Regions from separate parts of the Enterobacter sp. Taxon_8 genome, predicted to be linked through region 2. Evidence: predicted binding sites of a transcription regulator. Region 2 holds the regulator's gene; each other region holds the start of a gene.
What was found. The regulator CRP, encoded in region 2, controls carbon source genes, mostly activating them, when cyclic AMP is high. The targets are predictions, from matches to a motif close to ATGTGANNNNNNTCACAT.
Positions count from the first base shown of each region.

Region 1 (10,897 bases), 900 kb from region 2:
CGCGAGTTACCTCAGGAGAGGGCAGAACCGATTGGCGAAGTGAAATGGGTCTACGTTGTGCAGCAGGAAAATCAGCCGGATACAAAGGATCGTCCGACTGCGCAAGGGTCTGTCAGACCATGGAAACCCTTTCTCGCCGGGATGTGTTCTGTGCTGGTGGTCAGCCTCGCCGTGGCGTGGGGAGGGGGCTTTCTGTCGAGACCGGATCCCTTAACGACTCAGGCCATTGCCTCGCTGGCGCCGTTACCGGAAGTGCTTACTCCTGTTCAGCAAGACGCGTTAGTGCAGCGAGGCACCATTCCGTCCACGTTTATCACCGAAACGCAGCAGCAGCTTGCCCGACTGGATAAGCTGCCACCAGACTGGAATATTTCCTACAGCCTTCAGTTGTTAGCGCAACTCCAGACTTTGCAGCCGGAGGAAGCGAAGTCGCTCACCGTGCAGTGGAAGCAAAAATTTAACTCGGCAGCGTTGCCTGTCGATTCCATGAACAGCTGGTATCAGGGAATGATGAAGCTTCAGCAACTGAGCCATAGGCTGAGTAGTCTGGATGAGCAAAAAGGAAAATATATCACGGTAAGTGAGCTTAAATCGGTGGTTTTTTCAGCTATACAGTCCTTTAACCAAACCATACCGGCTGAAGAACAACTCCGACGCCTGTCAGAGCATAGTGCTGAAAGCGCGCTGCCTGAAGCCGAAAAGACCCAGCTGGAGTTGCGTCTAAGACAGCTGGCAACGCGTTATGCTCAAATCAAACAGGATTTTTCTGCTCAATGAATGCGGGTGTGAAGAAGCGATGTGCAGAAATAAGCGGGAGGGTAAAGTGTCCCCTGCAGGAATCGAACCTGCAACTAGCCCTTAGGAGGGGCTCGTTATATCCATTTAACTAAGGGGACGAGGCGGCACGAGTATAGCCTTATTTACACTTTGCGTTAAGCGCATCGCCGCCTGACTGCTCAAAGAGTCACCATTCAGGTCGATTTTTTTGTCGATTTATCATCATTTTCCCGTGCCTTAAGCTCAGCTTTGCGTTTGTTCGACATGTCGTTACGGATTTGGGCGTGGCTTAACAGCGCGAAGATAAACGTTCCGCCGCAGATGTTTCCCGCCAGCGTCGGAAGGGCAAACGGCCAGAAGAAATCGCTCCAGTGAAGCGTACCGTTAAAGACCAGATAGAGGATTTCAACGGTCCCGACCACAATATGCGTGGTGTCCGCCAGCGCAATCAGCCAGGTCATCAGTATGATCACGACAATTTTGGCGCTGCCTGCTGAAGGGAACATCCACACCATCGTGGCGATAATCCAGCCGGAGATGATGGCATTCGAGAACATCTCGACCGGCGTGTTTTTCATTACATCCATGCCGATTTTTACAAACGCATCCCGTGTGGGTTCATCAAATATCGGCATATATTCAAACGCCCAGGCCGCGATGCCCGTGCCGATGATATTTCCCAGCAGGACCACGCCCCAGAGCCGCATCAATAAACCGAAATTCCCGAGTGTGGGGTTTTGCATCACCGGCAGAACCGCGGTCACCGTGTTTTCAGTAAATAGCTGCTGGCGGGCCATGATGACGATAATAAAGCCGAAGGTATAACCGAGGTTCTCGAGTAAAAAACCGCCGGGTACGCCCTCCAGCTGCACATGAAATATCCCTTTCGCAAGCAGAGATGCTCCCATTGAGAGCCCTGCAGCGATGGCTGACCAGAAGAGAGCCATCGCGTCGCGCTCCATCTCTTTTTCACCGTCCTGGCGGATATGCTCGTGAATGGCCATCGCGCGGGAAGGGAGGCGATCTTCGTCAATTTCTATTTTCTCGCCGCGCGCTTTCTCCTCGCTTTCAATTTCAAGTTCCTCATTGCTCTCGCCAATTTTTTCTTCGCCCACTTCTTTCATATATGCTCCCGGAGATTGATCTTTCTGTTAAGCGTAGCGGCTTTTGTCGGGATGCCTGTGGGGATGCTCTTAAATTGGCAGCAATGACAACAAAGGTGATACATCTCTTTCAAAGGCATTATAAAATTGCCAGCGAAACGAATTCTAAAAGCCAGGCTATGCTGAGATCAGAGTCACGCTGGTTACTGCCCGTAATTGTGCTCATAGACATCGGTAAACGTGCTGTTACAATCGCTTGCACGTTTACAGACGGAGCATCAGGCTCCGTTACGGATGGCAATCAACGATAGCCATACTGAACAGGGAGATATTTATGAAACTTCGGCTGTCGGCGCTTGCGCTGGGCGCGACGATGCTTGTGGGCTGCGCCAGCTCTGGGGAGCAAACGGGCCGCTCCGATCCTCTCGAAGGATTTAACCGCTCCATGTATAGCTTAAACTACAACGTGCTGGACCCGTATGTGGTTCGCCCGGTGGCAGTGGCATGGCGCGATTATGTTCCACAGCCCGCGCGTAACGGGTTAAGTAACTTTACCAGCAACCTCGAAGAGCCTGCGGTAATGGTGAACTACTTCCTGCAGGGCGACCCCTACCAGGGGATGGTCCACTTTACCCGCTTCTTCCTGAACTCCATTCTGGGGATGGGCGGCTTTATTGACGTCGCAGGCATGGCGAACCCGAAACTTCAGCGTGAACAGCCGCACCGTTTTGGTAGTACGCTGGGGCATTATGGTGTCGGTTACGGCCCTTACGTTCATCTGCCGTTCTATGGCAGCTTCACCGTGCGTGATGACGGCGGTGATATGGTCGATACGCTGTATCCGGTTCTGTCATGGCTGACCTGGCCGCTGTCGGTGGGTAAATGGACGGTAGAAGGGATTGAAACCCGCGCGCAATTGCTCGACTCTGATGGCCTGCTGCGCCAGTCTTCTGACCCGTACATTATGGTACGTGAAGCGTACTTCCAGAATCATGACTTTATTGCCAACGGCGGTAAGCTGAAGCCGGAAGAGAATCCAAACGCGAAGGCGATCGAGAACGAACTAAAAGATATCGATTCTGAGTAAATAAAAAAGGTGAGCAATGCTCACCTTTTTTGATTCTGTCGCGATTAGAACGCGTAGTTGAAGTTCGTACCGAACAGCCAGGCTTTACCTTCAGAGGTAAACTCGTAAGGGCCTTCCTGGAACGTCACTTTCTGACCGTGCATATAAGATACGCCCGCATCGATGGATGCATTCTCGTTGAACGCATACGTCGCGCCCGCGCTTAACCAGAAACGGTCCTGATCCGGAATGGAAATGGAACGTTTGTCTGCCGGAACCGGGCTGTCGTCAAATGCGATACCGGAGCGGAATGTCCAGTTTTTATCGTAGTAGTAGGTGGTACCCAACGCAATACGATAGGCGTCGTGGAAGCTTTCGTCCTTATAGAACAGCGTCTGGCCATTGGTTCCGGTCGCTTTCAGCTCCTGGAACTGGCTCCAGCTGGTATAGGCCAGGCTATAGTGGATAGCCCATTGCGGCGCAACACGGTTGTAACCGGACACTTCCCACATTTCTGGCAAATGCAGTGACAGTGAACCTGGAACGGTCTGGTTGGACGTTCCCCAAGGAATGGTTGTACCCGCACCAGGAACCAGGTTGTTCACAGGCGTCAGGATGCCGCTCTTGTAATCGCCGTCGAAGTCAATTTTCACTTCGGAACGATAGGTCAGGCCCCAACGGTTGTTTTTGTCCAGCTCGTAGAGGATACCGGCGTTCCAGCCATAGCCCCACTCATCACCTTCAAGACTGGCAATTTTATTGCTGTTTTTAGGCAGGCGCGCAGTCTGTTCCCCGGAATAACGTTCGATTTTGGCATCGGCGTAAACGGCATCAAAGCCCAGACCAAAGCTCCAGTTATCGTTCAGGCGATACGCACCGCTCAGGTTGAGGTTCAGCGTAGTAAGGTCTGTTTTACCGCCGTATTCACCAGCCGGGTAGTTGTTATTGAACTCGGTAGCCAGGCCGTAGTTAGACGTTACGGATGCACCCCAGCCAAACTGTTCGTTAATGGGCGCAACGAAGTGCAGGTTGGGGATCCATGCTGTTGGGGCAATGTTGTCCGCTTTAAGGCTCGCACCCGTATAAGGCGACTTACCAGAAACGTTGACATCAGGGTCGATATAAACCGCACCGGCAGAGAAAGTCGGACGATCGAACATCATGATCAACGCGGGGTTACGACTCGCGTTACCCGCATCATCAGCAATAGCGCCTTCCCCGGAATACGCACGGCCAAGGCCAGAGGAAGAAAATTCGTTTAACTGAAAGCCCGCTGACCAGGCGGAAGTGGAGACGAGTGCCACTGCGACTGCCAGCGCAGTCTTGTTGAACAGGGTTTTCTGGCTCATGACCATAACCTCATTGAGTTATTTTTATTCAATAATTGTTACATACCGTAACAGGAGCGCGAAGTGTAGGGTCTGAGGTATGACAGACAAATCAGACCAGTGGCCAGAGTATAGGTCTGACCAGCCAGAATGTTGCAAGTTTGTTTATTAATATTTTCAAACATGTTTCGCGAAACGAGATCTGGTTGGCAAAATTGTGACCATCGCGACTCACCCAAAAGGGTGGTTTTTGTTCTGGATCATTTTTTAGTGTGATATTGGTCACTTATCCGTTTTTGCGCCATTAACGGCTGGAGAGAGCCCGCGCCGGGGCGTAAAATATCAGCATCGTGTTTATCTCGCGCGCTGCGCGAATACAGAGGAAATTGAGCTATGAGTAAATGCAGTGCTGATGAAACCCCGGTTTGCTGCTGTATGGATGTTGGGACCATCATGGACAACTCCGATTGCACCGCGTCTTACAGCCGTGTGTTCACTAACCGTGCCGAAGCGGAAGAGACCCTGGCCGCGCTGAGCAAGCGTGCGCGTGATGTTGAATCCGATCCGTGTGAAATCAAGTCGACCTTTACCGAAGTGGAAGGCGGCGTGAAGCTGGACATCGACTTTGTTTTCGCCTGCGAAGCAGAAACGCTGATTTTCCAGCTGGGTCTGCGTTAATCCTTTTTGCCCGGCGGCGCTTTGCTTGCATGGGCCTACGATCGTGTAGGCCGAGTAAGGCAACGCCGCCACCCGGCAACAAACCGCACAAATGCCCCTGCCATGCAGGGGCATTTTCTTTTTCTTCTCTGTGTTTTAGCTCGCACTTTTTCGTTTCCCCGATTGGCTGAATGTAAAAAAATGGTTAAGACTATTATCAGGTCAGACCACTTTATGTTTGCGAAAAATTTTTTACAGGGGAGTGTTATGAGTCAGGCATTACCGCTAATTACCCGTCAGGGCGATCGCATTGCCATAGTCAGTGGATTGCGAACGCCATTTGCGCGTCAGGCAACGGCGTTTCATGGCATACCGGCCGTTGACCTGGGGAAAATGGTAGTGGGGGAGATGCTGGCTCGCAGCGAAATTCCGCCTGAGGTCATCGAACAGCTGGTGTTCGGTCAGGTCGTGCAGATGCCTGAAGCCCCCAACATTGCGCGGGAAATCGTCCTTGGTACCGGGATGAATGTGCACACCGATGCCTACAGCGTCAGTCGCGCCTGCGCAACCAGTTTCCAGGCCGTGGCGAACGTCGCCGAAAGCCTGATGGCGGGGACTATCCGCGCCGGGATTGCGGGCGGGGCAGACTCCTCTTCGGTGCTGCCGATTGGGGTCAGTAAAAAGCTGGCGCGTATCCTGGTCGATGCCAACAAAGCCCGTACGACGGGTCAGAAACTCAAACTCTTCTCACGTTTACGTCTGCGCGATCTGATGCCCGTGCCACCTGCCGTAGCGGAATACTCCACTGGCCTGCGCATGGGCGATACCGCCGAGCAGATGGCGAAAACCTACGGCATTACCCGTGAACAGCAGGATGCGCTGGCGCATCGCTCGCATCAGCTTGCGGCAAAAGCCTGGTCGGAAGGCAAGCTGACCGACGAGGTCATGACCGCCTACATTCCGCCCTATCGCGAACCGCTTGCGGAAGATAACAATATTCGCGGCACCTCGACGCTGGCGGATTACGCAAAGCTGCGCCCGGCGTTTGACCGCAAGCACGGCACGGTGACGGCGGCGAACAGTACGCCGCTGACGGACGGGGCCGCCGCCGTGATCCTGATGACCGAATCCCGCGCGAAAGAGCTGGGCATCACTCCCCTGGGCTATTTACGCAGCTATGCCTTCACCGCCATTGATGTCTGGCAGGACATGTTGTTAGGTCCGGCATGGTCGACGCCGCTGGCGCTGGAGCGCGCGGGGCTGACGATGGCTAATTTAACCCTGATTGATATGCATGAAGCGTTTGCCGCGCAGACTCTGGCAAACGTTCAGCTACTGGCAAGCGAGCGTTTCGCGCGCGATGTGCTGGGCCGCGCCCATGCCACAGGCGAAGTGGATCAGAGTAAGTTCAACGTGCTGGGTGGTTCTATCGCCTACGGTCATCCGTTTGCCGCCACCGGTGCGCGAATGATCACGCAAACATTACATGAACTCCGTCGCCGGGGCGGCGGGTTTGGCCTCGTTACCGCCTGTGCGGCGGGTGGCCTTGGCGCAGCAATGGTTCTGGAGGCTGAATAATGGATATGCCATCTGCATTTAATCTGACGGTTCGCCTCGATAACGTGGCCGTTATCACTATTGATGTGCCTGATGAAAAGATGAATACCCTGAAGGCCGAATTTGGTGTTCAGGTGCGCGCGATGCTAAAGCAGATCCGCGAAAACAAAGCCATTCGCGGCCTGGTGTTTATCTCTGCCAAACCCGACAACTTTATCGCCGGGGCGGATATCAACATGATCGACCGGGCGCAAAACGCACTGGAAGCCGAAGAGCTGGCGCGTCAGGGCCAGCAGGTAATGTCGGAGATCAACAGCCTGCCGATCCCGGTTATCGCAGCGATCCACGGCGCCTGTCTGGGCGGCGGGCTTGAGCTGGCGCTGGCATGTCACAGCAGGATTTGTACTGACGATGCAAAAACCATTCTGGGCCTGCCGGAAGTGCAGCTGGGCCTGCTGCCTGGCTCCGGCGGAACGCAACGGCTGCCGCGCCTCGTGGGCGTCAGCACGGCGCTGGAGATGATCTTGACCGGTAAACAGCTGCGTGCCCGTCAGGCGCTAAAAGCCGGTCTGGTCGATGACGTCGTGCCGCAGTCCATTTTGCTGGAGGCCGCCGTTGAGCTGGCGCTGAAAGGGCGTCAGGCAAAACGTCCTTTGCCGGTACGCGAGCGCGTGCTGGCTGGCCCGCTGGGAAGAACGCTTCTGTTCAACATGGTGGGCAAAAAGACTGAACAAAAAACCAAAGGCAACTACCCGGCGGCAAAGCGGATCCTGGAAGTGATCGAAACCGGGCTGTCGCAGGGAAGCAGCAGCGGCTATGCCGCGGAGGCCAAAGCCTTCGGCGAACTGGCGATGACGCCGCAGTCACAGGCGCTGCGCAGCATCTTCTTCGCCAGCACGGACGTGAAAAAAGATCCCGGCAGCGAGGCTGAGCCTGCACCGCTGCGTGCCATTGGCGTACTGGGTGGGGGGCTCATGGGCGGCGGTATCTCTTTTGTTACCGCCAGCAAAGGCAAATTACCTGTACGTATCAAAGACATCAATCCGAAGGGTATCAACCACGCGCTGCAGTACAGCTGGCAGAACCTTGATCAAAAGGTGAAACGCCGCCATATCAAAGCAAGCGAGCGTGATAAAACCCTGGCGATGATCTCCGGTACGACGGATTACAGCGGTTTTGCGCACCGCGATCTGGTGATTGAAGCCGTGTTTGAAGATCTGGCGCTTAAGCAGCAGATGGTGGCAGACGTTGAGCAACATTGTGCTCCGCATACCATTTTTGCTTCCAATACGTCGTCATTACCGATTGGCGATATCGCGGCGAAAGCCGCGCGTCCGGAGCAGGTGATTGGGCTGCACTTCTTTAGCCCGGTCGAAAAAATGCCGCTGGTGGAAGTCATTCCACACGCGACGACCAGTCCGCAAACCATCGCCACGGTAGTCAAACTTGCGAAGAAGCAGGGGAAAACGCCGATCGTAGTAGCAGATAAGGCCGGCTTCTACGTTAACCGCATTCTGGCTCCCTATATTAATGAAGCCATGCGATTGCTGACGGAGGGAGAGAAGATCGAGCACGTCGACGAGGCGCTGGTAAAGTTTGGTTTCCCCGTAGGTCCAATCCAACTTTTGGATGAGGTGGGAATAGACACCGGCACTAAAATTATACCAGTGCTGGAAGCCGCATATGGCGATCGTTTCAGCCCACCTGCAAATATTGTTTCTGCGATTTTGAAGGACGATCGCAAAGGCAGAAAAAATGAACGCGGTTTCTATCTTTACGGCGCGAAAGGGCGTAAAAGCAGGAAACAGGTCGACCCTTCGGTTTATGGACTTATTACGACTTCTGGTCAGGGAAAACTCTCCGCCGTTCAGTGCGCTGAGCGCTGCGTGATGATGATGCTCAATGAAGCGGCGCGCTGCTTTGGTGAGCAGGCGATCAAGAGCGCGCGCGATGGAGACATTGGTGCGGTATTTGGCATTGGTTTCCCGCCGTTCCTTGGCGGCCCGTTCCGTTACATGGATACGCTCGGCGCGGGTGAAGTGGTTGCAATCCTGCAACGTCTGGCTTCGCAGTATGGTCCACGGTTTACACCGTGTGACCAATTATTGCAGATGGCGGAACGGGGCCAGACATTTTGGCCAGCAAGGGAAACTGTCCTCGTAAGCTGAGGTCAAAGAAGGGTAAATCCTGAGGTGAAGGAACCTGTTCTGGCGATTTTGTAAACAGAGATTGACTATACTTACGCCATTGAGGTAAAAAACAGCGTTTCATTCACCGAATGGATCAGGCACAATGCCCGGCCATCGGGTTTTCTACCTCTCAGCATTTATCGCGGGTAGTTAACGCCGGTGATTCTGGTTAACAAAAGCGGTGCAATATGCAAGTTTTTATCATGCGTCACGGCGACGCGGCACTCGATGCCGCCAGTGACTCAGTACGTCCTTTGACCGTCTGTGGCTGCGACGAATCTCGTCTGATGGCGACCTGGCTTAACGGTCAAAAAGTGGACATCGAACGCGTTCTGGTGAGTCCGTTCCTGCGTGCAGAACAGACGCTGGACGTGGTAGGGGAGTGTATGAACCTACCATCCAGCGTGGATGTTCTCCCTGAACTCACCCCGTGTGGCGATGTAGGCCTTGTCAGCGCTTATCTTCAGGCGCTGTGCAATGAAGGTGTCGCTTCAGCGCTGGTCATTTCCCACCTGCCACTGGTTGGCTATCTGGTATCTGAGCTTTGCCCTGGCGAGACCCCGCCTATGTTCACGACATCCGCTATTGCCAATGTTTCTCTCGACGAAACGGGCAAAGGTGTCTTCAACTGGCAAATGAGTCCGTGCAACCTGAAGATGGCAAAAGCGATCTGACGTGACGTGCGATATGGCGGGGTGCAATGTGCTTCCCGCCATTCTGTCAGGGCAACTCTGGCGGTTGCCACTCTTCCACTTCAATCAACACCAGCAACGCGGCATCTCCGCCGTACTCTTTCGGTGCCTGATGAAAAGCCATCACGTGCGGGTGCTGCGCCAGCCACAGGGGCGTCTGTTGCTTGAGAATATGTTTACCGTGGCCATGCATTACGCAGGCGCAAAAAACATGTTCGCGACGGCAGGCGGCGATCAATGCCCCCAACTCCTGTTTGGCCTGCATCTGCGTTAAGCCGTGGAGATCGAGAAACAGCTCCGGCGAATAATCCCCGCGGCGTAATTTTTTCAGCTCAAAATGGCTGACGTCTTCGCGTACATACTTAACAGCCCCTTGCGTATTAAGCAGCGGCTGAAATTCATCTGAAAAATAGTGGCTGTTATCGGCCTGCTCCTGCAGCAGGCGTTTGACCGGGACTTCGCTGATTTTTTTACGCTGCGGGCGATGAACGATGGTGTCCTGCGCGATCTTACGCGTCCCGGTCATCAGCTGTCGGAAGAGCGCCTGATCCTCCTCGCTGAGCGATGTTTTCTTTTTCATTCGTCATTCTCATCTCGTATTTCCGATAGTGTACCCGACTAAACGCATTTTTTAACCTCAAGCGCGACGCGTCATTGCTGATTTATCGCCGTCTTCATGGCAAACTAGCCGCCGAAAATTATGCGAGCATGCCCTGGAGGAAAGAGTGGATAAAATATTTGTCGATGAAGCAGTAAACGAGCTGCATACCATACAGGACATGTTGCGCTGGTCGGTTAGCCGCTTCAGCGCCGCCAATATCTGGTACGGTCACGGTACCGATAACCCATGGGATGAAGCCGTGCAGCTGGTGCTGCCGTCACTCTACCTGCCGCTGGATATCCCGGAAGACATGCGCACCGCGCGCCTGACCTCCAGCGAAAAACACCGCATCGTTGAGCGCGTGATCCGTCGCGTGAACGAGCGTATTCCGGTCGCCTATCTAACCAACAAAGCCTGGTTCTGCGGCCACGAGTTCTATGTCGATGAACGCGTGCTGGTGCCGCGCTCGCCGATTGGTGAGCTGATTAACAACCACTTTGAAGGCCTGATCGGCCATCAGCCGCAGCACATTCTCGATATGTGTACCGGCAGCGGCTGCATCGCGATTGCCTGCGCGTACGCCTTCCCTGAAGCGGAAGTGGACGCCGTCGATATCTCCACCGACGCGCTGGCCGTGACCGAACACAATATTGAAGAGCACGGCCTGATCCATCACGTTACGCCAATTCGCTCCGATCTGTTCCGCGATCTGCCGACGCTGCAGTACGATCTGATCGTCACCAACCCGCCGTACGTCGATGCGGAAGATATGTCCGATCTGCCGAACGAATACCGCCACGAGCCGGAGCTGGGTCTGGCTTCTGGCTCTGACGGCCTGAAGCTGACCCGCCGCATTCTGGCCTGCGCGCCGGATTATCTGACCGACGACGGCGTTCTGATTTGTGAAGTGGGCAACAGCATGGTACA
Region 1 covers NZ_CM177989.1:1,288,701-1,299,597, forward strand. Annotated here, with positions in the region: gene AC4IBF_RS06130 (VasL domain-containing protein) at 1-777, shown strand, start outside; tRNA gene AC4IBF_RS06135 (tRNA-Arg) at 825-896, opposite strand; gene AC4IBF_RS06140 (formate/nitrite transporter family protein) at 972-1,901, opposite strand; gene mlaA (phospholipid-binding lipoprotein MlaA) at 2,215-2,967, shown strand; gene fadL (long-chain fatty acid transporter FadL) at 3,012-4,295, opposite strand; gene AC4IBF_RS06155 (YfcZ/YiiS family protein) at 4,668-4,952, shown strand; gene fadI (acetyl-CoA C-acyltransferase FadI) at 5,199-6,509, shown strand; gene fadJ (fatty acid oxidation complex subunit alpha FadJ) at 6,509-8,656, shown strand; gene sixA (phosphohistidine phosphatase SixA) at 8,866-9,351, shown strand; gene smrB (endonuclease SmrB) at 9,398-9,949, opposite strand; gene prmB (50S ribosomal protein L3 N(5)-glutamine methyltransferase) at 10,095-10,897, shown strand, end outside.
Region 1: the regulator CRP is predicted to act here: its motif matches at 4,545-4,562, upstream of AC4IBF_RS06155 (YfcZ/YiiS family protein).

Region 2 (10,897 bases):
GCTGGCTCGGCGTGGTGATGCATTTTCGCGGCTGTAGCGGCGAACCGAATCGTCAGAAACGCATTTATCACTCGGGTGAAACAGAAGACGGGACGTGGTTTTTACACTGGCTGCGTGAAAATTATGGCACCGTGCCAACGGCCGCCGTGGGCTACTCGCTGGGCGGCAATATGCTGGCCTGCTTGCTGGCCAAAGAGGGCGAAAGCGTGCCGCTGGAGGCCGCCGTCATTGTCTCCGCGCCGTTTATGCTCGAGCAGTGCAGCTACCATATGGATAAAGGCTTCTCCCGCGTCTACCAGCGTTACCTCCTCAACCTCCTGAAGGCCAATGCGGCACGTAAACTGAAGGCCTACCCGGATACCCTGCCGGTCAGCCTGCGCCAGCTGAAAAAGGTACGCCGTATTCGCGAGTTCGACGACCTGATCACCGCGAAAATTCACGGCTTCGCCGATGCGATTGACTATTATCGTCAGTGCAGCGCCATGCCGCTGCTCAGCAAGATCACGCAGCCAACGCTGATTATTCATGCCAAAGATGACCCGTTTATGGATCATCACTCGATCCCCGCGCAGGAATTCCTGCCCGACAACGTTCACTATCAGTTGACCGAGCACGGCGGCCACGTCGGGTTTATCGGCGGCACGCTGCGCCGCCCGAAAATGTGGCTTGAGGCGCGTATTCCTGACTGGCTAACCCCTTATCTGGACGGTGCAAAATGATTATTCCCTGGCAGGATCTGGCTCCCGAAACGCTCGATAATCTGATTGAAAGCTTTGTATTACGCGAAGGCACCGATTATGGTGAACAGGAACGCTCGCTTGAGCAAAAGGTCAACGATGTAAAGCGCCAGCTGAAAAGCGGCGACGTGGTGCTGGTGTGGTCAGAACTGCATGAGACGGTCAATATCATGCCCCGCAACGCGTTTCACGGCTGATCTTCCACCCTTTTCAGTCAGGGAGTTGCTATGTCTGCCAGACATCCGGTTATAGCCGTTACGGGGTCGAGTGGTGCGGGAACCACCACCACAAGCCTCGCATTTCGCAAGATTTTCGCCCAGCTGAATCTCCGTGCGGCGGAGGTCGAGGGCGACAGCTTTCACCGCTACACGCGTCCTGAAATGGACATGGCCATCCGTAAGGCGCGCGATCTGGGTAAACACATCAGCTACTTCGGCCCGGAGGCCAACGACTTCGGCCTGCTGGAACAAACCTTTATCGAGTATGGTCAGAGCGGCAAAGGGCAGTCCCGCAAGTATCTGCATACCTATGATGAAGCCGTTCCCTGGAATCAGGTGCCGGGAACCTTTACCCCATGGCAACCGCTGCCGGAACCCACTGACGTCCTGTTTTACGAAGGATTACACGGCGGCGTGGTCACCCCGCAACACGATGTGGCGCGCCACGTGGACCTGCTGGTCGGTGTGGTCCCTATCGTGAACCTGGAGTGGATCCAGAAGCTGACGCGCGACATGAGCGAACGTGGCCATTCGCGAGAGGCGGTAATGGACTCGGTGGTACGCTCCATGGAAGATTACATCAACTTCCTGACGCCGCAGTTCTCCCGCACCCATATCAACTTCCAGCGCGTGCCGACGGTGGATACCTCCAACCCGTTTGCCGCCAAAAGTATCCCATCCCTGGATGAGAGCTTTGTGGTGATCCATTTCCGCAATCTCGAAGGCATTGATTACCCCTGGCTACTGGCCATGCTGCAGGGCTCGTTTATTTCGCACATGAATACATTGGTCGTGCCGGGCGGAAAAATGGGGCTGGCGATGGAGCTCATCATGACGCCGCTGGTGGAGCGACTGATGGAAGGGAAGCAGATTGCGTGAGCATGTTCCCTCTCCCTGTGGGAGAGGGTTAGGGTGAGGGCATCAACACGCACGATGCCCCATCAATCACGCCTCGATCACTTCATACGAATGCGTGATTTTTACCGCTTTCTCCAGCATTAATGCCACAGAGCAGTACTTCTCCGCAGACAGATCCACCGCACGCGAGACCGCCGCGTCTTTTAGTTCTTTACCTGTGACCACAAAGTGCAGGTTAATATGGGTGAACAGACGTGGCGCCTCTTCACGCCGTTCTGAGGTGAGTTTAACCTCACAATCCGTCACGTCATGACGACCTTTTTGCAGAATCGACACCACGTCAATGGCGCTGCATCCGCCTGCCGCCATCAGCACCATTTCCATTGGGCTTGGCGCTTTATCGCCGGAGTTACCGTCCATTAAAATCTGGTGCCCTGACGCGGATTCGCCCAGGAACGTTAAACCTTCAACCCATTTCACGCGCGCTTGCATATTCTTAAACTCCAACGTTGCATTTTTGGTGACAGATTACGCGTGCGTTACATTTCTCGCAATGGAAGGCGACCTGCATCATGCTGAAGCGAGACACCAGGAGACACGCGGCGAAAGCTATGCTAAAACACTCTGGATGCTACAGTAATACATTGACGTTACACATGTATGCAGAGGACATCAAACTTTACTGGCTGCGAAACGTTACGGTAGCCGACTTCCCAGGGTATGGGTAAGAATTCGATTGCAACCCCAGAGTCCGGATGCATCTGATGACTCTGGTGACAGCTTATAACAGAGGATAACAGCGCATGGTGCTTGGCAAACCGCAAACAGACCCGACTCTCGAATGGTTCTTGTCTCATTGCCACATTCATAAGTACCCATCAAAGAGCACGCTGATTCACCAGGGTGAAAAAGCGGAAACGTTGTATTACATCGTTAAAGGCTCGGTGGCAGTGCTGATCAAAGATGAAGAAGGGAAAGAGATGATCCTTTCTTATCTGAACCAGGGCGATTTCATCGGTGAACTGGGCCTGTTTGAAGAGGGCCAGGAACGTAGCGCCTGGGTTCGTGCAAAGACAGCATGTGAAGTGGCTGAAATTTCTTACAAGAAGTTCCGTCAGCTGATTCAGGTTAATCCTGACATTCTGATGCGTCTTTCTTCCCAGATGGCACGCCGTCTGCAGGTCACCTCAGAGAAAGTGGGTAACCTCGCCTTCCTGGACGTTACCGGCCGTATCGCACAAACCCTGCTGAACCTGGCGAAACAGCCAGACGCCATGACCCACCCGGACGGCATGCAAATTAAAATTACCCGTCAGGAAATTGGTCAGATCGTCGGTTGCTCCCGTGAAACAGTAGGCCGTATCCTGAAAATGCTGGAAGATCAAAACCTGATCTCCGCCCACGGTAAAACCATCGTGGTCTACGGAACGCGTTAATTCCGCTTAAACGGCGTGCCATCGCAAGGTGTCACGCCGTTTTTGTCTCTACTCCCCATGTGGCGCAGGCTGATCTATCACCCGGAAGTTAACTACGCACTGCGACAAACGCTGGTGTTGTGTCTTCCTGTGGCCATAGGCCTGATCCTCGGACATCTTCAGCAGGGCCTGCTGTTTTCCCTCGTGCCCGCCTGCTGCAACATCGCCGGTCTGGACACGCCGCATAAGCGCTTTTTCAAACGCCTGATCGTTGGCGGCTGCCTGTTTGCGGGCTGTAGCCTCGCCGTACAGCTTTTACTGGCTCGTGATATCCCGCTGCCGCTGATCCTGACCGTGCTGGCGATGACCCTCGGCGTCACGGCGGAAATCAGTTCGCTGCACGCCCGCCTGCTTCCCGCGTCGCTGATTGCGGCCATCTTCACGCTGAGTCTCGCCGGGAATATGCCGGTGTGGGAGCCGCTGCTGATCTACGCTCTGGGGACGCTCTGGTACGGGCTGTTTAACTGGTTTTGGTTCTGGCTGTGGCGGGAACAGCCGCTGCGCGAATCCCTGAGCCTGCTCTATGTGCAGCTTGCGGATTACTGCGAGGCCAAATACACCCTGCTCACCCAGCATACCGATCCGGAAAAATCCTTACCGCCGCTGCTGACGCGCCAGCAGAAGGTGGTGGATCTCATAAGCCAGTGCTATCAGCAGCTACACATGCTCGCCGCCAACAAGAACCACGAGTACAAACGCCTGCTGCGCACCTTCCAGGTCGGGCTGGATCTACAGGAACATATCTCCGTGAGCCTGCACCACCCGCAGGAGGTACAAAAGCTGGTCGAGCGCAGCCACGCCGAAGCGGTGATCCGCTGGAACGCGCAGACCGTCTCCGCACGCCTGCGGGTGCTGGCCGATGATATTCTCTACCACCGCTACCCGACGCGCTTTAACATGGATAAACAGCTCGGCGCGCTGGAGAAAATCGCCCGCCAGCATCCGGATAACCCGGTCGGACAGTTTGCCGCCTGGCACTTCAGCCGCATCGCCCGGGTGTTGCGCACCCAGCGTCCGCTTTATCCACGAGACCTGATGGCGGATAAGCAAAAACGGCTGCCGTTATTGCCCGCGCTCAAAAGCTATCTTTCTTTTAAATCTTCCGCCCTGCGCAACGCCGCAAGGATTAGCGTGATGCTCAGTACCGCCAGCCTGATGGGCATGGCGCTGCATCTGCCGAAGCCCTACTGGATCTTAATGACCGTGTTGTTTGTCACCCAGAACGGCTACGGTGCCACGCGGGTGCGTATTCTGCACCGGGCGGGCGGCACCATGGCCGGACTGATCATTGCGGGCGTGACGCTGCACTTCCACGTGCCGGAAGGCTATACCCTTGCAGGGATGCTGGCGATCACGCTGGTGAGCTATCTAATTATCCGCAAAAACTACGGCTGGGCGATGGTGGGCTTTACGGTGACGGCGGTATATACCCTGCAGCTGCTTACGCTCAATGGCGAACAGTTTATTGTCGCCAGGCTGATTGATACTCTGATCGGCTGCCTGATTGCCTTTGGCGGCATGGTCTGGCTCTGGCCGCAATGGCAGAGCGGGCTGCTGAGACAGAACGCCCACGACGCGCTGGAGGCCGACCAGCAGGCCATTCGCCTGATCCTGAGCGACGACCCGCAGCCGTCCCCGCTGGCGTATCAGCGCATGAAGGTCAACCAGGCGCACAACGCCCTTTTCAACTCGCTCAACCAGGCGATGCAGGAGCCAGGCTTTAACTCGCACTATCTTGCCGATATGAAGCTCTGGGTGACGCACAGCCAGTTTATCGTCGAGCACATTAACGCCATGACCACGCTGGCGCGCGAGCACACGATGCTGACGCCGAACCTGGCGCAGCGCTATCTGCAGTCATGTGAAATTGCGTTGCAGAGGTGTCAGCAGCGTCTGGAGTATGACGCGCCGGGCGAGTCGGGAGACTCAAACATTCTGGAAGCGCCGGAAACGTTGACCCACGGGCCAATGAGCACGCTGGAGCAGCACTTGCAGCGCGTGCTGGGGCATCTGAACACCATGCACACCATTTCGTCGGTGGCATGGCGTCAGCGTCCGCATCACGGCATTTGGTTAACGCGCCGGTTGAAACGAACCGAATATTAGCCTTTAACGATCTTCGCAACCGCCGCGGCAAAGCGGGTTAACCCGTCTTCAATATCCTTATCCTCCACCACCAGCGACGGCGCAAAGCGCATCACGTCCGGCCCGGCGTTGAGCACCATCACCCCTTCGCGAGCGGCGGCGTGCAGAAAGTCTCGCGCGCGGCCCTTGTACCGCGGCTTCAGCTCGGCGCCAATCAGCAGCCCCATCCCGCGGATCTCGCTGAACACGTCGTACTGCTCATCAATCTTTTTCAGGTGCTTCACAAACAGCTCGCGCTTTGCGCTAACGCCGTTCAACACCTCTGGCGTGTTGATGATGTCGAATGCGGCACCCGCCACGGCGCTCGCCAGCGGGTTACCGCCGTAGGTGGAGCCGTGAGAACCGACGTGGAACGCGGAGGCGATCTCCTGTGTCGTCAGTACCGCACTCACCGGGAAACCACCGCCAAGCGCTTTGGCGCTGGTCAGAATATCCGGCGTCACGCCGTAGTGCATATAAGCGAACAGATCGCCGGTACGCCCCATCCCGCACTGCACTTCATCAAAGACCAGTAGCGCCTGATGCTCGTCGCACAGCGCGCGCAGCCCTTTCAGGAATTCCGGGGTTGCCGCGGTCACGCCGCCTTCACCCTGGATCGGCTCGACAACAACTGCGCAGGTGTGGTCGTCCATCACCGCTTTCACCGCGTGCAGATCGTTAAACGGCACGTGGACGATATCGGCCGGTTTTGGGCCAAACCCGTCGGAATACTTCGGCTGGCCGCCAACGGAGACGGTAAAGAAGGAGCGTCCGTGGAAGGCGTTGTGGAAGGCGATAATTTTGGTTTTGTACGGGCTGTGGCGCGTAGTCGCGTAGTAGCGCGCCAGCTTAAAGGCAGTTTCGTTGGCTTCAGTGCCGGAGTTCATAAACAGCACGCGTTCCGCGAAGGTCGCATCAATGATCTTGCGGCCCAGGCGCAGCGCCGGTTCGTTGGTGAACACGTTGCTGGTGTGCCACAGGGTTTCGCCCTGGGTTTTCAGCGCCTCCACCAGCGCGGGATGGCAATGACCCAGCGCCGTGACCGCAATACCCCCCGCGAAATCTACATACTCTTTACCCTGCTGATCCCAGACGCGGCTGCCTTTTCCCTTCACCGGGATAAATTCAGCCGGTGCATAAATCGGCAGGATCACTTCATCAAATGTCGCGCGGGTAATTGCTGGTTGTTCAGTTGCCATGTCATGACCATCCATTTTATGTCACAGTGAATGTGAAAATATAATCACAAAATATGCATAAAAAATCACAACAAGGCAACAGATTTTCAGCGATTGAGGAAATTTGCCAGCAGCGCGTGCCCCTGCTCGCTGAGGATACTTTCCGGGTGGAACTGCACGCCTTCGAGATCCCATTCGCGGTGGCGAATCCCCATGATCTCCTGCGTATCGCTCCAGGCGGTCACCTCAAAACAGTCGGGCAGCGTCGACGGGTCAATGACCAGGGAATGGTAGCGCGTCACGGTTAAAGGATTATTGAGCCCCGTGAACACCCCGGTGCCGGCGTGGGTGACCGGAGAGGTTTTACCGTGCATCACTTTCGCGGCGCGCACGATGGTGGCACCAAACGCCTGGGCAATTGCCTGATGCCCCAGGCAGACGCCCAGGATCGGCAGCTTGCCGGCATAGTGCTGGATAACCTCCAGCGAAATACCCGATTCCGACGGGGTGCAGGGGCCGGGTGAAATCACTATTTTCTGCGGCGCCAGCGTCTCGATATCGGCGAGAGCGATCTCGTCGTTACGGCGGACAACCACCTCTGCACCCAGTTCACAAAAATACTGGTAAAGGTTCCAGGTGAAGGAATCGTAGTTATCAATCAGCAGAATCATGGCGGCTCCCGAAAAAAATGCCGCCCTATTCTACTCAGATTCCCGCGCTTCGCTCACTACTTTGGCAAAGATAGCGTTTAACGCGGTTAAATCTCCCGTTGCGCCACTTCGGTTAGCCGCAACCCACTGCTCGGGGTCGATATCACGCCAGTCCAGCGAGTAGCCCGCGTGGAGCGCCAGCTGCTCGAAGAAAACGCGTTGGGCAATGCCGTTGCCGCCCATAAACGGATGCAGCATGTTGATTTCGCAGTAGTAGTGGCTAACTCTGTCAACAAACGCCGCTTTCTCAAGACCCACAAGATATTTTTCGCTTTCCAGCGCCGCCATCAGCTCGTTCCCCATCTTTTCGATGTACTCAAAATGGCAGAAGGGAATGTCACCTTTAAAAATATCCTCGGTACGGAGCTCACCTGCCCGCTTCATCTCACTGCGGTACAAATGACGATGAATAAGGCACAGATGGGGTAGCCCGGGCGCGGAAGGCCCAAGCTCCAGCGTCTCAATATGGGGTTCTGAGGGACCATTACCTTTTTCAAGGAGACAACTGGCCTGTAAATTGACGTTACGCTGCTGTTCCCAGAGACGGGATTTTTGCTTGTCGGTGAGTTTTTTCACTTAACGCCTCCCTGAATAGTCCGTTTGCCACAAGTATAAGCAGCAAAACGCGCTTTCGCAGGGAGGGCTACATAACGCGGGCCGGAGAAGCCCGCGCTCAGAAGAGTTACGGCAGAACTTTGGCGGACAGGATAACCACTGGTTTTGACGGGACATTCTGATACGGACCGACGTCGTGAGTAGGCACCTGAGAAATCTTGTCAGCCACGTCCATCCCTTTCACGATTTTACCAAAGACCGCATAGCCAAAGTCGCGCTGACCGTGGTCGAGGAAGGCGTTATCCGCTACGTTGAGGAAGAACTGGCTGGTCGCGCTGTCTTTGTCCGCGGTACGCGCCATTGAGATGGTACCGCGCTTGTTCAGCAGGCCGTTGTCCGCTTCGTTTTTAATAGGCGGGTTTGGCTGTTTCTGCTGCATCTGCTCGTTGAAACCGCCCCCCTGAATCATGAAGCCTGGGATCACGCGGTGGAAAGTGGTGTTGTTGTAGAAACCGCTGTTCACATAGTCGAGAAAGTTTTTCACGGAAACAGGGGCTTTCTGGCTATTCAGTTCCAGCTCAATATTCCCGGCGGAGGTGGTCAGCAGAACGTGAGGGTCCCCTTTTGCTGCCAGCGCAGCAGGGGAAACGGCAGAAAGAGCAAACACAGCTGCGACAGCCGCCAGTGTTGATTTGAGCATGAGAATTCCTTAACAAAGCGCAGTATAAAAAGCGAATGGCTTGATTCTAAAGAGCAGTATGAACGGAGACCAGCCTTTTACCTAATTTTACGAAGTTGAAACAATTATTACTACGCAAACGATTGGTTATGCCGCCAATTAATGTGATTTAGATCACACTAAAAACTGCAATGACACATTCATTGCCCTTAAAAGATAGGAATAGATCACTTTAACGACTAAAATCTGCCCGCTCTCAGCGCCCCCTGGGCGCTTCTCTTTTCTGAACAGGCCAGACATGACTAACAGCAATCGCATCAAGCTCACATGGATCAGCTTCTTCTCCTACGCCCTGACCGGCGCGTTGGTGATCGTCACCGGGATGGTGATGGGGAATATCGCAGACTACTTCCATCTGCCCGTTTCCAGCATGAGTAACACCTTCACCTTCCTCAACGCGGGGATCCTGATCTCTATCTTCCTGAATGCCTGGCTGATGGAAATCGTCCCGCTGAAAACCCAGTTACGCTTCGGCTTTGTACTGATGGTCGCCGCCGTGGCGGGTCTGATGCTAAGCCACAGCATCGCCCTGTTCTCCGCCGCCATGTTCGTGCTCGGTCTGGTCAGCGGGATCACCATGTCGATCGGTACGTTCCTGATTACCCATATGTATGAAGGCCGCCAGCGCGGCGCGCGTCTGCTGTTTACCGACTCCTTCTTCAGCATGGCCGGGATGATTTTCCCAATGGTCGCGGCCGTTCTCCTGGCCCGCAGCATTGAGTGGTACTGGGTCTATGCCTGCATTGGTCTGGTCTACGTGGCGATCTTTATTCTGACCTTCGGCTGCGAGTTCCCGGTGCTGGGCAAGAAAGCGCAAACTACCGCAGAACCCGTCGCGAAAGAGAAATGGGGTATCGGCGTACTGTTCCTCTCCATCGCCGCCCTGTGCTACATCCTGGGCCAGCTGGGCTTTATCTCCTGGGTACCGGAATACGCCAAAGGTCTGGGCATGAGCCTGAACGATGCGGGCAAACTGGTGAGCGATTTCTGGATGTCTTACATGTTCGGAATGTGGGCGTTTAGCTTCATCCTGCGCTTCTTCGACCTGCAGCGCATTCTGACCGTGCTGGCGGGCCTGGCGACCGTGCTGATGTATCTGTTCATTAACGGCTCCCCGGAACATATGCCGTGGTTCATTCTGACCCTGGGCTTCTTCTCCAGCGCGATTTACACCTCGATCATCACCCTGGGCTCCCTGCAGACCAAAGTGGCTTCGCCGAAGCTGGTTAACTTCGTTCTGACCTGCGGCACCATCGGCACCATGCTGACCTTCGTGGTGACGGGCCCGATCGTTGCCCACAGCGGCCCGCTGGCCGCGCTGCACACCGCGAACGGTCTGTACGCCGTGGTGTTCATCATGTGCTTCGTTCTGGGCTTCGTGACCCGCCACCGCCAGCACAACGCGGTAGCGGCATCGCACTAAACCCTGCGCCCCTTTGCATTACGCAGAGGGGCTATTTCTGGCGAAGCTCACCTCTTCTCCTCCGTTATCCATCTGGATCCAGGTCTGCGCCAGCTGCGTGGTGGCAATAATTCGCCCCTGACGAATCGACCAGCGCACCGGCACCTGACAGCGCACCGCTTCAAACCCGCTCTCCGCAGGCAGAATAATCAGGTTTGCCGGATTTCCCGTTTCAATACCGTAATCGCTCAGGCCGAAGGTACGGGCGCTGTTGTGGGTGATCAGGTTTAGGCCATTGTCGATTTGCGGATACCCCATCATCTGACAGACGTGCAGCCCCATATGCAGCACCTGCAGCATATTGCCGGTGCCGAGCGGGTACCACGGGTCGAAGACGTCGTCGTGACCAAAGCAGACGTTAATGCCCGCTTCCTGCAGCTCTTTTACCCGGGTGATGCCGCGGCGCTTCGGATAGTCATCAAAGCGCCCCTGCAGGTGGATATTGACCAGCGGGTTTGCGACGAAGTTAATCCCCGACATCTTCAGCAGACGGAAGAGCCGCGAGGTGTAAGCGCCGTTGTAGGAGTGCATGGCGGTGGTATGGCTGGCCGTCACGCGCGGGCCGATGCCGGCCTCATACGCCAGCGCTGCCACCGTCTCGACAAACCGCGACTGCTCGTCGTCGATTTCATCGCAGTGGATATCCAGCGGACGGTCATACTTCTTCGCCAGTTCAAAAGCGATGTGCAGCGACTGCACGCCATACTCGCGGGTGAACTCGAAGTGTGGGATCGCCCCCACCACGTCGGCGCCCAGCTTTAACGCCTCTTCCAGCAGCGCCGCGCCGTTCGGGTAAGAGAGAATCCCTTCCTGCGGAAACGCAACGATTTGCAGCGTTACC
Region 2 covers NZ_CM177989.1:387,508-398,404, reverse strand. Annotated here, with positions in the region: gene AC4IBF_RS01810 (hydrolase) at 1-719, shown strand, start outside; gene AC4IBF_RS01805 (YheU family protein) at 716-934, shown strand; gene AC4IBF_RS01800 (phosphoribulokinase) at 965-1,834, shown strand; gene AC4IBF_RS01795 (OsmC family protein) at 1,901-2,305, opposite strand; gene crp (cAMP-activated global transcriptional regulator CRP) at 2,617-3,249, shown strand; gene AC4IBF_RS01785 (YccS/YhfK family putative transporter) at 3,307-5,394, shown strand; gene argD (bifunctional acetylornithine/succinyldiaminopimelate transaminase) at 5,391-6,611, opposite strand; gene pabA (aminodeoxychorismate synthase component 2) at 6,698-7,261, opposite strand; gene AC4IBF_RS01770 (putative adenosine monophosphate-protein transferase Fic) at 7,292-7,876, opposite strand; gene ppiA (peptidylprolyl isomerase A) at 7,983-8,555, opposite strand; gene tsgA (MFS transporter TsgA) at 8,833-10,017, shown strand; gene AC4IBF_RS01755 (cytosine deaminase) at 10,036-10,897, opposite strand, start outside.

Region 3 (10,897 bases), 370 kb from region 2:
ATATGAGCCAGACGCCAGTTTGTTCCACACGCCGCGGTGCGCCTTGGCGTTAGCTTCAGGAATGCCGCGCAGCAGAAGCAGCAGTTCGCCAATCACCAGCTCCGCCACGGAACGGGTGTTGGAGAACGGGGCGTTGAAGACGGGAATACCGCGTTTCGCGGCAGCATTCAGGTCAACCTGGTTGGTACCAATGCAGAAGCAGCCGATAGCCACCAGCTTTTCCGCCGCGGCAATAACCTCTTCAGTCAGGTGAGTACGGGATCGCAGGCCAATGAAGTGGGCATCACGGATGGACGCTTTCAGCTCTTCGGTATCGAGCGCGCCTTTGTGAAATTCGATGTTGGTGTAACCTGCCGCACGAAGGCTATCGATTGCTTTTTGATGTACGCCCTCGACCAGCAGGAATTTAATCTTGTCTTTCTCCAGTGATACCTTTGCCATTTACCCGACCCTGTTTTTGTCTGAACTGATGTTGTGCTGGATATGAATCCGCCGTAGCCAACATATCAAAAAAAACTATTGCAGCAATATGAACGTTTGCGTCGGCACTCTGAAGAAAAGTCATACAGAGCAAAATGTCAGAGGAAAATGCTATGGAAATTTACAAACGCGGCAGGATCGGCAAAAGAGGCGTAAAAACGTGACACAAGTCACCGAATTTAGCTTTTCAAAAATTTTTTAGCGGGGGGAGGACTCCCCCCATCAGATCATTTTACGATGGTTTTCACGCCGTCAGCGGTGCCGATCAGCGCCACATCCGCGCCACGGTTGGCGAATAGCCCTACGGTCACTACGCCCGGAATGCCGTTGATGGCATTTTCCAGCGCAATCGCGTCAAGAATTTCCAGACCGTGAACGTCGAGGATCACGTTACCGTTATCGGTGACTACACCCTGACGGTATTCCGGACGACCGCCAAGCTTCACCAGCTGACGGGCAACCGCGCTACGGGCCATTGGGATCACTTCGACCGGCAGCGGGAAATTACCCAGAATGTCGACCTGCTTGGAGGCGTCCGCGATGCAGATAAACTTGTCCGCAACGGAGGCGATGATTTTTTCGCGCGTCAGCGCCGCGCCGCCGCCTTTGATCATCTGCATGTGGCCGTTGATTTCATCCGCGCCGTCAACGTAAATCCCCAGACAATCCACTTCGTTGAGATCGAAAACGGTAATGCCGAGGCTTTTCAGCTTTTCCGTGGAAGCATCAGAGCTGGAAACCGCGCCCTCGATTTGCCCCTTCATCGTGCCCAGCGCATCGATAAAGTGTGCCGCGGTTGATCCCGTACCGACACCGACAATGGTACCCGGCTGTACGTACTGGAGAGCGGCCCACCCTACTGCTTTTTTCAGTTCATCCTGCGTCATGATCGTTTTGCCTGTGGTGTGAAAACTCAGGGCGCATTATAGAACACGTCGAATGGAATTCGTCTGCCACAAAGGGAAAATTGTGTCATAGTGCAGAATAAGCAAAATTAAGGAGTCAGCCAGAGCAATGAAACGTCCGGACTACAGAACACTACAGGCACTTGATGCAGTTATTCGTGAACGAGGTTTTGAGCGCGCGGCGCAAAAGCTTTGCATCACCCAGTCCGCCGTATCACAGCGTATAAAACAGCTTGAAAACATGTTCGGCCAGCCGCTGCTGGTGCGTACCGTGCCGCCACGTCCAACCGAGCAAGGGCAAAAACTCCTCGCCCTGCTGCGCCAGGTTGAACTGCTGGAAGACGAGTGGCTGGGTGACGAACAAACGGGCTCTACGCCGCTGCTGCTCTCTCTGGCGGTCAACGCCGACAGTCTGGCAACCTGGCTGCTGCCGGCTCTTGCGCCGGTATTAGCAGATTCCCCTATCCGCCTGAACTTACAGGTTGAAGATGAAACCCGAACCCAGGAGCGCCTGCGTCGCGGTGAAGTGGTTGGGGCCGTCAGTATTCAGCCTCAGGCGCTGCCAAGCTGTCTTGTCGATCAGCTGGGCGCACTGGACTACCTGTTTGTGGGGTCAAAAGCCTTTGCCGAGCGCTACTTCCCCAACGGCGTCACCCGCGCCGCGCTGCTGAAAGCCCCTGCCGTGGCGTTCGACCATCTGGACGATATGCATCAGGCGTTCCTGCAGCAAAACTTCGATCTGCCGCCTGGCAGCGTGCCGTGCCATATCGTCAACTCGTCTGAAGCCTTCGTGCAGCTTGCGCGCCAGGGCACCACCTGCTGCATGATCCCACACCTGCAGATTGAGAAAGAGTTGAAAAGCGGTGAGCTGATTGACCTGACGCCGGGGCTGTATCAGCGCCGGATGCTCTACTGGCACCGTTTTGCGCCGGAAAGCCGTATGATGCGCAACGTCACCGACGCGCTGCTGGCATACGGGCATAAGGTGTTGAGACAGGATTAAAAAGAAAAGCCGGGTGGAGGCTACGCCTTACCCGGCCTACAGATTACTGAGCAGGTTTCGGCTGTGCTGCAACTGGTTCCAGCTGGAACACCACATCTACCTGATCGTCGAACTGAATGGTTGGCTGCTCGTAAGTTTCCTGAGCGGATACCGGCGCTGCATCAGCCTTCATCATACGAACCATCGGGCTTGGCTGGTAGTTAGAGACGTGGTAACGCACGCTATAAACCGGGCCGAGCTTGCTCTTAAAGCCAGAAGCCAGCTGTTCCGCCTGGTGAATGGCATCATCAATAGCCGCTTTACGCGCTTCGTCTTTATATTTTTCCGGTTGCGCAACGCCCAGCGACACGGAACGAATTTCGTTCAGACCTGCCTTTAACGCACCGTCCAGCAGCGAGTTAAGCTTATCCAGCTGACGCACGGTCACTTCGACGGTACGCACGGCGCGGTAGCCCTTCAGGATGCTTTTGCCATTCTGATAGTCATAATCGGGTTGAGTACGCAGGTTCGCAGAGTTGATATCTTTTTTACCGACACCGTTCTGCTCGAGGAAAGAGAGATATTGCGCAACGCGATCGTCAGCCTGCTTCTTAGCCGTCGCCGCATCTTTCGCCGCCACATTCACCTCAATTGCCAGGGTTGCAACATCGGGTACCGCGTCCACGCTTGCGGTGCCTGACGTGACGATGTGCGGGCCATCCGGCAATTCGCTTGCCTGCACCGACACCGCACCGAAACTTACTAATGCCGCCAGGGCCATCACCTTAAACTTCACTGTTATTCCTCCATGTTGCGAAGAGTGCCCATTAACAGGGCGCATGCCAGCAAGCTTAGCGGGTCTTGTTCAGTTGTCCATAAGACAAGGATTAGTTGAACAATTCCTGGACATGATGAATCCCCTCTTTCGCCAGTTGGAAAGCGATAAACCACATCACCAGGCCGACCAGGGTATTAATGATGCGCTGGGCTTTGGCCGTACGCAGGCGGGGCGCCAGCCATGCCGCCAGAATGGCGAGACCGAAGAACCACAGGAAAGAGGCGCTGATCGTACCGAGCGCAAACCAGCGCTTTGGCTCAACGTCCAGCTGTCCGCCCAGGCTGCCCAGCACCACAAAGGTGTCGAGATAAACATGCGGATTAAGCCAGGTGACCGCCAGCATGGTGACGATAATCTTCCAGCGGCCCTGCTTCATGACCTCCGCGCTCGCCAGCTCGAGGTTGCTGCTCATCGCCGTTTTCAGGGCACCAAAACCGTACCAGAGCAGAAACGCCACGCCGCCCCAGGTAACCAGCGCCAGCAGCCACGGAGACTGCATCAGAAGCGCGCTACCGCCAAAAATCCCGGCGCAGATCAGCAGTAAATCACTTACCGCGCACAGCAGGGCAATCATCAGATGGTAATGACGGCGGATGCCTTGATTCATCACGAATGCATTTTGCGGGCCGAGCGGAAGGATCATGGCCGCACCTAAGGCAAGCCCTTGAAAATAATAAGATAGCATGACGATTTTCTCGCAGTGTTGTTCTGGAGGCTGACTATACTGCGCGAATCACATTAGAGGAAATGGATAATATTAATTGGGTATTAGCGGAGCTTATGAAAGTAAAGCCCGGTGGCGCTTGCGCTTACCGGGCCTGCGGGAGAAGTTATTCTGCTTCTTTGACTTTTTTGACGTTTACGTCCATCTGCGGGTACGGGAAGCTGATGCCGTTGGCATCGAAGTCGCGCTTAATGCGTTCCAGCACGTCCCAGTACACGTTTTGCAGATCGCTGCTTTTGCTCCAGATGCGCACCACAAAGTTAATGGAGGAAGCACCGAGTTCGTTCAGGCGAACCGTCTGCTCTTTGTCTTTCAGAATGCGATCGTCTGAAGCAATGATATTAGTAATCAGCGACTTCACCTGATCGATATCGGAGTCATACGCCACGCTGATAATCAGTTCGTTACGACGCACCGGTTCACGGGAGAAGTTAATAATGTTGCCTGCAATGATTTTCCCGTTCGGCACGACCACAATGCGGCCATCAACGGTACGCATAGTGGTTGAGAAAATCTGCACCTGCAGCACGGTTCCGGCAATGCCGCCCAGGTCAACGTATTCGCCGGAGCGGAACGGACGGAAGGTGACCAGCAGCACGCCTGCCGCCAGGTTTGAAAGCGAGCCCTGCAGCGCCAGACCAATGGCCAGACCGGCGGCACCGAGAACGGCGATGACGGAGGCGGTCTGCACGCCCACACGGCCCAGCGCCGCAATCAGCGTAAAGGCGATGACGCCGTAGCGCACCAGTGCGGAGAGGAAGTCAGCCACCGTGGCGTCAATGTGACGGGCCAGCATCACGCGGTTAACCGCGTTCGATACGATACGCGCCACGATCATCCCGACGATGATGATGGCAATCGCCGCGACGATGTTCACTGCATAGCTCAGCAATAGCGCCTGGTTGCGTACCAGCCAGTTACCGGCGTTATTGATGCTGTCTACAACATCGAGTTGTTCCATTTATTCTTCCTTTTGTTAAACCAAAACACAAAATCCATCCCCCATGGAGACAGGCAGGTTCGTAAAGGGTAAACAAAAAGCGCCGGGTTTGCCAAACAGATCACAAAAACAGGTCTGGCAGGGTATTGAAAAAGCATAAAAAAAGGCCCGCATTTGCGGGCCTTCTGATGCTGTTAGCTGCTCAAATTACAGAACGTCGATCGCGTTCAGTTCTTTGAAAGCCTGCTCCAGACGGGTCACCATGGACGTCTGAGCAGCGCGCAGCCATACGCGTGGATCGTAGTATTTCTTGTTCGGCTGGTCTTCGCCTTTCGGGTTGCCCAGCTGGCCCTGCAGGTAAGCTTCGTTCGCTTTGTAGTACTGCAGGATACCGTCCCAGGTTGCCCACTGGGTATCGGTATCGATGTTCATTTTCACAACGCCGTAGCTTACGGAGTCTTTGATTTCCTGAGCAGAAGAACCTGAACCGCCGTGGAAGACGAAGTTCAGGCTGTTGTGCGGCAGGTTGTGTTTCTTAGACACGTATTCCTGAGAATCACGCAGGATGGTTGGGGTCAGAACCACGTTACCTGGTTTGTAAACGCCGTGTACGTTACCGAAGGACGCTGCAATGGTGAAGCGTGGGCTGATTTTGCTCAGCTCGGTGTAAGCGTAATCAACGTCTTCTGGCTGGGTGTACAGGGCAGAAGCGTCCATGTGGCTGTTGTCCACGCCGTCTTCTTCACCGCCGGTGCAGCCCAGTTCGATTTCCAGGGTCATGTCCATTTTGGCCATGCGCGCCAGGTACTTAGAGCAGATTTCGATGTTTTCGTGCAGTGACTCTTCAGACAGGTCGATCATGTGAGAAGAGAACAGTGGCTTTCCGGTTGCCGCGAAGTGTTTTTCACCCGCGTCCAGCAGACCGTCGATCCACGGCAGCAGTTTCTTCGCGCAGTGGTCAGTGTGCAGGATAACTGGAACACCGTAGTGTTCAGCCATCTGGTGAACGTGGTGCGCACCAGAGATAGCGCCCAGGATTGCAGCACCCTGAGGAATGTCAGTTTTCACGCCTTTACCTGCGATGAACGCAGCGCCGCCGTTAGAGAACTGAACGATAACTGGAGCTTTAACTTTAGCAGCAGTTTCCAGTACGGCGTTGATGGAGTCGGTACCCACGCAGTTAACTGCTGGCAGAGCAAAGTTGTTTTCTTTAGCTACCTGGAACACTTTCTGTACGTCATCACCAGTGATAACGCCAGGTTTTACGAAATCAAAAATTTTAGACATGTTGCTTAGTCCTGTATCTTCGGCCGTTAGAAAAGGTGCGAGCTCTTAAAAGCGCGCTGAAAATTGGGCAGGTTTCCCTGCCCTTGAATGGCTTACTTCTTAGCGCGCTCTTCGAGCATTGCTACTGCTGGCAGTACTTTGCCTTCCACGAATTCGAGGAATGCACCGCCGCCAGTGGAGATGTAGGAGATCTTGTCAGCGATACCGAACAGGTCGATTGCTGCCAGGGTGTCACCACCGCCTGCGATAGAGAACGCTTCGCTGTCTGCGATAGCGTTAGCAACGATTTCAGTACCTTTGCGGAAGTTCGGGAATTCGAACACGCCAACAGGACCGTTCCACAGGATAGTTTTTGCGTTTTTGAGGATTTCAGCCAGTTTCTGTGCAGAAACGTCGCCCAGGTCCAGAATCTGCTCTTCGTCTTTGATGTCGTTTACAGATTTCAGGGTCGCGGTTGCGGTTTCGGAGAACTCGGTCGCGACGCGAACGTCAGTTGGAACCGGGATATCACAGGTACCCAGCAGGCGTTTGGCTTCGTCAACCAGGTCTGCTTCGTACAGGGATTTACCGACGTTGTGGCCCTGAGCGGCAACGAAGGTATTCGCGATACCACCGCCAACGATCAGCTGGTCAGCGATTTTAGACAGGGAATCCAGAACGGTCAGTTTGGTAGAAACTTTAGAACCACCAACGATAGCCACCATCGGACGAGCTGGTTCTTTCAGTGCTTTACCCAGCGCTTCCAGTTCGTCAGCCAGCAGAGGACCGGCACACGCTACGTCTGCGAATTTACCGATACCGTGGGTTGACGCCTGTGCACGGTGAGCAGTACCGAAGGCATCCATCACGAATACGTCGCACAGTGCAGCGTATTTTTTGGACAGGGTTTCGTCGTCTTTCTTCTCGCCTTTGTTGAAGCGAACGTTTTCCAGAACAACCAGTTCACCGGCAGCCACTTCAACGCCGTCCAGGTAATCTTTTACCAGGCGAACCGGGTTGGACAGTTTGTCTTTCAGGTAATTAACCACTGGCAGCAGAGAGAACTCTTCGTTGTACTCGCCTTCAGTTGGACGACCCAGGTGGGAGGTGACCATCACTTTCGCGCCCTGCTTCAGAGCCAGTTCGATGGTTGGCAGAGATGCACGGATACGCGCGTCGCTGGTCACTTTGCCATCTTTAACCGGTACGTTCAGATCGGCACGGATGAAAACGCGTTTACCAGCCAGATCCAGATCGGTCATCTTAATTACAGACATGGTGAATCCTCTCGTTGATTCTTAAAGTTTTGCAGACGCACGATGCGTCTTACCTGAAACCTTGAGCGGCCATTGCTAACGTGGTGTCGAGCATTCGGTTAGCAAAGCCCCATTCGTTATCACACCAGACCAGCGTCTTGATAAGGTGTGCCCCACTGACTCTCGTTTGCGTACCATCGACGATGGCGCTGTGCGGGTCGTGGTTAAAATCTACTGAGACCAACGGTAATTCCGTATAGTCAACTATACCATGAAATGCCCCCTGTGCCGCTTTTTGCAGCAACAGGTTGACTTCACAGGCTTTTACAGGTTTTTTTACCGTCACGCTAAGGTCGATTGCGGTAACGTTAATCGTCGGAACACGCACGGCAATCGCTTCAAACCTGTCATTAAACTGCGGAAAAATTCGGGTGATCCCTGCCGCCAGTTTCGTATCTACCGGAATAATTGACTGGCTCGCCGCGCGAGTGCGTCGTAAATCCGGATGGTAGGCGTCGATAACCTGCTGATCGTGCATTGCGGAATGAATCGTGGTCACGGTGCCGGATTCAATGCCATACGCATCGTCTAAAAGTTTGATGACCGGAATAATGCAGTTGGTGGTACAGGAGGCGTTGGAAACAATGCGGTGTTCGGCCTGCAGCTCATGCTGGTTGACGCCAAACACGACTGTCGCGTCGAGGTCATTACTGCCGGGATGAGAAAACAGGACTTTTTTCGCGCCTGCAGCCAGATGCGCTTCGCCGTGTTCGCGGTTGCCATAAACACCGGTACAGTCAAGCACGACATCCACACCCAGTTCACGCCAGGGTAGCCCGGAAATGCTGTTCTCATGCAGAACACGAATAGCGTCATCACCCACAAAAAGCAGATCTCTTTCCTGGCGCACATCCCAGGCGAAACGTCCGTGGCTGGTGTCATACTTCAATAAATGCGCCATGCCCGCAGCATCCGCCAGTTCATTGATTGCCACCACGGTTATTTCCGCCCGACGTCCGGATTCATACAAAGCACGAACCACGTTACGCCCGATGCGACCGAAGCCATTAATCGCTACGCGTACGGTCATAGATCTCCTGCAAAGCAATCCCTGAGTTTGAGGTGGCTGAAAGAGTAATCCAGCTACGCCCGAAGGGGAATCCTTGCTGTCACAAACTGCGATTGATTGGTCAATTGTCGAACATTTAATCGACTGAAACGCTTCAGCAAGAATAAGCGAATCGGGGAATAAAAGGAATGTCTGTCCAGATGAATAAGCGAGCTATATGACTTGCGTCACATTTTAGGTGGAATAATGACGCAAAAAAAGCCGGGTGGCGCGCTAGCGCTTACCCGGCCTACTTTCGAGCCATTTGTAGACCCGGTAAGCGTAGCGCCACCGGGCAAAACGGCGATTACAGCAGTTCTTTCGCTTTCGCGACAACGTTCTCAACGGTGAAGCCGAACTCTTCGAACAGCTGCTCTGCCGGAGCAGACTCACCGAAGGTGGTCATACCGACGATGGCACCGTTCAGGCCCACGTATTTGAACCAGTAATCAGCGATACCCGCTTCCACTGCCACACGCGCGGAAACCGCTTTAGGCAGAACGGATTCACGGTAAGCGGCATCCTGCTTGTCAAACGCATCGGTAGACGGCATGGAGACCACGCGCGCCTTCACGCCTTCGGCAGTCAGTTTTTCCCATGCGGCAACAGCCAGCTCAACTTCAGAACCGGTAGCGATGAAGATCAGCTCAGGCTGGCCCGCGCAATCTTTCAGCACGTAACCACCGCGAGCGATGTTTGCCAGCTGCTCAGGGGTACGCTCCTGCTGCGCCAGGTTCTGACGGGAGAGGATCAGCGCGGTTGGACCGTCCTTACGCTCAACGCCGTATTTCCACGCCACCGCGGATTCAACCTGGTCACATGGACGCCATGTGCTCATGTTCGGGGTCACGCGCAGGGAAGCCACCTGCTCTACCGGCTGGTGAGTTGGGCCGTCTTCGCCCAGACCGATGGAGTCGTGGGTGTAGACCATCACCTGACGCTGTTTCATCAGCGCCGCCATACGCACGGCGTTACGGGCATATTCAACGAACATCAGGAAGGTAGAGGTGTACGGCAGGAAACCGCCGTGCAGGGAGATACCGTTGGCAATCGCGGTCATACCGAATTCACGTACACCGTAATGGATGTAGTTACCGGCAGTATCTTCGTTGATTGGCTTAGAACCAGACCACAGAGTCAGGTTAGATGGCGCCAGGTCAGCGGAGCCGCCCAGGAATTCTGGCAGCCATGGGCCGAACGCTTCAATCGCATTCTGAGACGCTTTACGGCTCGCGATTTTAGACGGGTTCGCCTGCAGCTTAGCGATAAACTCGTTCGCTTTCGCGTCGAAGTCAGACGGCATGTCACCTTTCATACGACGGGTGAATTCAGCCGCTTCCTGTGGGAAGGCTTTCGCGTAAGCAGCGAACTTCTCGTTCCAGGCCGCTTCTTTCGCCTGGCCTACTTCTTTTGCATCCCACTGAGCGTAAATCTCTGATGGGATTTCGAATGCAGGGTGTTTCCAGCCCAGCGCTTCGCGGGTCAGTGCGATTTCTGCATCACCCAGCGGCGCGCCGTGGGAGTCGTGCGTACCCGCTTTGTTCGGTGAACCGAAGCCGATGATGGTTTTGCACATCAGCAGGGACGGCTTGTCCGTCACCGCGCGCGCTTCTTCCACTGCACGTTTAATCGAGTCAGCATCGTGACCATCAACGCCACGCACAACGTGCCAGCCGTAGGCTTCGAAACGTGCTGCGGTGTCGTCGGTGAACCAGCCTTCAACGTGACCGTCGATGGAGATACCGTTGTCGTCATAGAACGCAACCAGTTTACCCAGCTTCAGGGTACCTGCCAGGGAGCACACTTCGTGAGAAATGCCTTCCATCATGCAGCCGTCGCCCATGAACGCGTAGGTGAAGTGGTCAACGATGTCGTGACCAGGCCGGTTGAACTGCGCCGCCAGGGTCTTCTCTGCAATCGCCATACCCACGGCGTTAGCAATACCCTGACCCAGCGGGCCGGTGGTGGTTTCTACGCCAGCGGTGTAGCCCACTTCCGGGTGACCTGGAGTTTTGGAGTGCAGCTGACGGAAGTTTTTCAGCTCTTCGATAGGCAGATCGTAGCCGGTGAGGTGCAGCAGGCTATAGATCAGCATAGAGCCGTGGCCGTTGGACAGCACGAAGCGGTCGCGGTCAGCCCATGACGGGTTCTGCGGGTTGTGGTTCAGGAAATCACGCCACAGGACTTCGGCGATATCAGCCATACCCATAGGGGCCCCTGGGTGGCCGGATTTGGCTTTCTGAACTGCGTCCATGCTCAGCGCACGAATAGCATTAGCAAGCTCTTTACGTGAGGACATTTTAACTCCAGATCGGACTGTTAAAGGCCATGCCCTTGACGACAGCGCGTTTTGGGCTACGCCGGAAAAAAGTGCCAACAATGTAACCCAAGCGGCATG
Region 3 covers NZ_CM177989.1:760,623-771,519, reverse strand. Annotated here, with positions in the region: gene serA (phosphoglycerate dehydrogenase) at 1-441, opposite strand, end outside; gene rpiA (ribose-5-phosphate isomerase RpiA) at 708-1,367, opposite strand; gene argP (DNA-binding transcriptional regulator ArgP) at 1,495-2,388, shown strand; gene AC4IBF_RS03720 (oxidative stress defense protein) at 2,432-3,163, opposite strand; gene argO (arginine exporter ArgO) at 3,255-3,890, opposite strand; gene AC4IBF_RS03710 (small-conductance mechanosensitive channel MscS) at 4,036-4,890, opposite strand; gene fbaA (class II fructose-bisphosphate aldolase) at 5,077-6,156, opposite strand; gene pgk (phosphoglycerate kinase) at 6,249-7,412, opposite strand; gene epd (erythrose-4-phosphate dehydrogenase) at 7,462-8,481, opposite strand; gene tkt (transketolase) at 8,807-10,798, opposite strand.
Region 3: the regulator CRP is predicted to act here: its motif matches at 8,676-8,693, upstream of epd (erythrose-4-phosphate dehydrogenase).